2 regions of the Clavibacter tessellarius genome follow, and region 2 is predicted to be linked to the other one. Evidence: predicted binding sites of a transcription regulator. Region 2 holds the regulator's gene; the other holds the start of a gene.

Region 1 (2,386 bases), 620 kb from region 2:
GCACGGGCGACGACGAGTACGGCGCGCAGCAGTCGATCCGCACCTGGGCCAACCGCACCACCCCGGAGCGCTGCTACGTGAAGACGTCGCTGTCGATCCTCAACATGGGCTTCACGCGCGGGCTGTCCCCGGCGTACATGGCCGTGACCCCCGCGATCAACGACTGGGTGCACGCGCTCGTGACGGGCGACGGGGAGTTCGCGCGGCGGGGCTTCGGGATCCTCCGCGAGGTCGCGTCGGTCGGCGTGCGGGACGCCCGGGTCGACTCCGCGCTGCCGCCCGGCCACTCCCACGGGAAGATGCTGTCGGCGCTCTGGCGGGAGTCGCCCGTGCCGGGCCTCGCCGAGGGGGAGCGGCTGATGAGCATGACGAGCCTCCTGCACGTCGACGCCCACGGCGACACCGTGCTGGGCGCGCTCATCGACGCGTCGGGGATCGGCGCTCCCGCGTGGATCCGTCGCTGGCTCGACGCCTACCTCGTGCCGCTCGCGCACGCGCTCCTCGCGCACGACCTCGCCTTCATGCCGCACGGCGAGAACGTGATCCTCGTGCTGCGCGACCACGTCGTCGTGCGCGTGCTGATGAAGGACATCGCCGAGGAGGTCGCCCTCTTCGACATGGAGCGCGAGCTGCCGGAGGACGTGCGCCGGATCCGCCTCGACATCCCCGAGGAGGAGCGCACCCTCACGGTCTTCACCGACGTGATGGACGGCTTCCTCCGCTTCGCCGCCGCGCTCGTCGAGGACCGCGACGACCTCGGCCCCGACGGGCTGTGGCGCGTGGCGGCGGAGGCCCTCGCCGACCACGAGCGCGCGCACCCGGAGCTCGCGGACCGCGTCGCCCGGTTCGACCTGTTCACGCCGTCCTTCGACCGCTCCTGCCTCAACCGGCTGCAGCTGCGCGACAACCGGCGGATGGTCGACCTGCAGGCGCCGGTCATGCAGATCCACGGCTCGCTGCGGAACCCGCTCGCGATCCATCGGGGGCTGCGGCCGCGCATCGGCTGACGCGACGGGCCGGCCGCGCGCGCGCGGACGCACGAGGAGCCGCCGCCCGCGGATGCGGACGACGGCTCCTCGTCGTGTCGGCGCCGATGCGGCGCCCGGGCGGATCAGCTCGCGGCGTGCGCGCCCTGCTCCACCGTCAGCGTGCGGCCCTCCTGGCCCTGCGGCTCGTCGGACGTGACCGCGATCTTGCGCGGCTTCGCGCGCTCGCTCACGGGGATGGTGACGCTCAGCACGCCGTTCGCGTAGTGCGCCGAGATGCGCTCCGTGTCGATGCCCTGGCCGAGCGTCAGCTGGCGGAGGAACGTGCCGGCCACGCGCTCGCGCGTCAGCCACCGCACGTTCTGGTCGCCGGCGAGCGTGCGCTCGGCGCGGATGGTCAGCAGCTGGCCGTCCACGTCGATGTCGACGGAACCCGGGTCGATGCCCGGGAGGTCGGCGGCCAGCACGTAGGTGTCGCCCTCGCGGTGCAGGTCGATGGGCATCGGCCGGTTCGCCTGGCGGGTCTCGGCCAGCGCGCCCATCGCGCGGTCCAGCTCGCGGAACGGATCGAAGGCCATGTTCATGCTCGACTCCTCTGATCGATGATCTGTGGGTTGAGCCCTCTCGGCTCAACTGCGATCAGATTAGCACTCGGCCTAGGGGAGTGCCAAGGCGTTCGCTGACGGCGAATGTGGCTCTCACCACCTCTTCGTCAGCGTCGGCGGAGGTCGCGCTCCATGCGGCCGATGAGGGTCCAGACCGCGCGCGAGAGGTCGGGGTGCTCCAGCGCGATGCCGCGCAGGAGCCGGTACTCGAAGCGCGCCACGACGCTGGGCTCGGTCGACGGATGCCGCACGCGGGCGAGCTCCTCGGCCATCCCCTCGGCCTCGAGCGCGTCCTGGCGGAGGGTCGCGACGACGTGCTCGTCCACCGTCGGCAGCTGCGGGATGACCTCCCACGGGTCGTCGCCGTTCCGGCAGCAGTGCTCGATCACGGCGTCCAGCTCGTCGCGGGCCTCCTGGCGCAGCACCTCGAGGCTGGCGGGGAAGCGGGCGTGCACGGGCGGATCCTCTCGGGCGGCTGCGGACGACGCGCCTCGCGGCCGCCGGTCCCTTCACGCTACGTCATGCTCCGGAGCGCTCCCGACGGGATGGCCGGACGCCGTCGGTAGCCTGGGGGACCGCGACCCAGGAGGATCCATGACCGACCACGCCCGCCCCGTCGCCCTCGTCACGGGAGCCACCCGCGGCATCGGCCGCGCCGTCGCCGAGGACCTCGGCCGCACGCACCGCGTGATCGTGCACGGCCGCGACCGTGACGCCGTCGACGCGCTCGCCGCCTCCCTGCCGGACGCCGTCGGCTGGGCCGCCGACCTCGCCGCGGGTGGCCTCGCCGACCTC
Region 2 (2,386 bases):
GAGGCAGTCGACGGCGACGTGCCGGATCCGGGCGCTCACCGGGTGACGCCTACTTGATCCACCGGATGTTGAGCGGGTAGCGGTACGGTCGGCCGCCCTGGACGCGGGCGCCGCCGATGATCGCGAACACGATGTTGACCACGACGACCGCGAAGATCACGAGGCCGAGCAGGACGGAGATGAGGATCCCGAGGAACGGGATGACCACGAACACGGCCTGCAGGACGTTGAGGATGACGAGCGCGCCGGCGACGTTGATCGTCCAGTTCGTCGCCTCCTTGCCCTCCTGGTCCGTGAAGCGGCCCCGCTCGCGGAACACGAGCCACACGATGAACGACGGCACGATGAGGATCGCGAGGAAGTGCGTGAGCGACGCCCACAGCCGGTCCTCTGCCGGGGTCAGGGGGGCGGGGGCTCCGTAGGGGTGGGGATCGGGTGCGGACATCGCGGGCCTCTCGGTGCGCGGCACGGCGGGAGGCCGGGGGATCGCGCGGGATCGTGGGTGGTGCCCGGCCTCGCCCGGCGCCTCCACGCTACCTCCGCCGACGCGCGACCGGCAATGCCGGACGGTCGGATCCACGCGGTACGATTGGCAGTCAGAACCGACGAGTGCCAGGAGGGAGCCGCCATGGTCTCGGAACGCGGACTCGACGTCCTCCGGGTGATCGTGCAGGACTACGTGTCCTCCCGTGAGCCCGTGGGCTCCAAGTCCATCGTGGAGCGCCACGCCTTCGGGGTCTCGGCCGCCACCATCCGCAACGACATGGCCCTGCTCGAGGAGGAGGAGCTGATCGCGGCGCCGCACACCTCCTCGGGGCGCGTGCCGACGGACAAGGGCTACCGGCTCTTCGTCGACCAGCTCGCGGACGTGCGTCCGCTCACGCCCGCGCAGCGCCAGGCCATCCACGTGTTCCTCGGGCAGTCCGTCGACCTCGACGACGTCCTCGCGCGCACCGTCCGGCTCCTCGCGCAGCTCACCAACCAGGTCGCGCTCGTGCAGTACCCGTCGCTCGCGACGAGCCACGTGAAGCACGTCGAGCTGGTCGCGCTGTCGGCCACGCGCGTGCTCACCGTGCTCATCACCGACACGGGCCGCGTCGAGCAGCGCGTCGTCGAGCTCCAGGGCGATCCCGACCAGGAGTTCCTCGCGGCCATGCGCACGCGGGTGAACGCGGCCGTCGGCGGCCTCGGCCTCGCCGAGGCGGCCGCGCGCCTCGAGACCCTGGCCGACGAGGTCGAGCCCGCCCAGCGGGCCGCCGCCTCCGCGCTCGCGGGCACGCTCGTGGAGCAGGTGCTCGCGAACCGCCAGGAGCGGCTGCTGCTCGCCGGATCCGCGAACCTCGCCCGCACGGAGCGCGACTTCCCCGGCAGCATCTCGCCCGTCCTCGAGGCCATCGAGGAGCAGGTGGTGCTCCTGCGCCTGCTCGGCGAGATGGAGGCCGACCAGCACGGCGTCTCCGTGAGCATCGGCCGGGAGAACGCCCCGTTCGGGCTCGGCGAGACGAGCGTGCTCACCAGCGGCTACAGCTCGTCGGGAGGCGTGCTCGCGCGCCTGGGCGTGCTCGGCCCGACCCGCATGGACTACTCCACCAACATGGCGTCGGTGCGCGCGGTCGCGCGCTACCTCTCGCGCCTGCTCGAGGAGCGGTGACGCCCGCACGCCGGCGCACCGCCCCTGTTCCCCACGACCATCACCACCGAAGGGCCCGACGTGGCTGACCACTACGAAGTACTGGGCGTGAGCCGCGAGGCGACGCCCGAGGAGATCAAGAAGGCGTACCGCAAGCAGGCGCGCCAGCTGCACCCGGACGTCAACGACGCCCCCGACGCGGCCGAACGGTTCAAGCTCGTGACGCACGCGTACGACGTGCTCTCCGACCCGCAGCAGCGGCAGCAGTACGACCTCGGCCCGCAGGCCGGGTTCGGCGGGGGCGGCGGCCAGGGCTTCGGCGGCTTCGGCGACATCTTCGAGACGTTCTTCGGCGGCCAGCAGGGCGGTGGCGGACGCGGTCCCCGCTCGCGCCAGGAGCGCGGCCAGGACGCGCTGCTCCGCGTGGAGGTCGAGCTCGAGGAGGTCATCTTCGGCGTGCACCGCGACCTCGAGATCGACACGGCCGTCGTGTGCGAGACCTGCCACGGATCCTGCGCGCAGCCCGGCACGAGCGCCGTCACGTGCGACATCTGCCGTGGCTCCGGCAGCATCCAGCGCCAGGTGCGCTCGCTCCTCGGCAACGTCATGACGTCGAGCCCCTGCGGCACCTGCCGCGGCTACGGCACCGTCATCCCGCACCCCTGCCCCACCTGCGCCGGCCAGGGCCGCGTCCGCGCGCGCCGCACGGTGCCGGTCGACATCCCGGCCGGCGTCGACACGGGCCTCCGCCTCCAG

Evidence for each region. Region 2 encodes HrcA, which represses chaperone genes, less so after heat shock. Its sites were predicted from a motif close to TTNGCACTCGNNNNNNNCGAGTGCNAA; they were not measured.
Region 1: FGG90_RS06685 (Hsp20/alpha crystallin family protein) is a predicted target of HrcA. The motif match lies at 1,631-1,657, and genes of this name have one in related genera.

The regions. Positions count from the first base shown of each region.
Region 1 is NZ_CP040788.1:1,458,174-1,460,559, reverse strand. Features, by position in the region: gene FGG90_RS06690 (GNAT family N-acetyltransferase) at 1-1,007, shown strand, start outside; gene FGG90_RS06685 (Hsp20/alpha crystallin family protein) at 1,112-1,570, opposite strand; gene FGG90_RS06680 (hypothetical protein) at 1,699-2,046, opposite strand; gene FGG90_RS06675 (SDR family oxidoreductase) at 2,186-2,386, shown strand, end outside.
Region 2 is NZ_CP040788.1:842,792-845,177, forward strand. Features, by position in the region: gene FGG90_RS03850 (VOC family protein) at 1-39, opposite strand, end outside; gene FGG90_RS03855 (DUF4870 domain-containing protein) at 50-445, opposite strand; gene hrcA (heat-inducible transcriptional repressor HrcA) at 629-1,651, shown strand; gene dnaJ (molecular chaperone DnaJ) at 1,712-2,386, shown strand, end outside.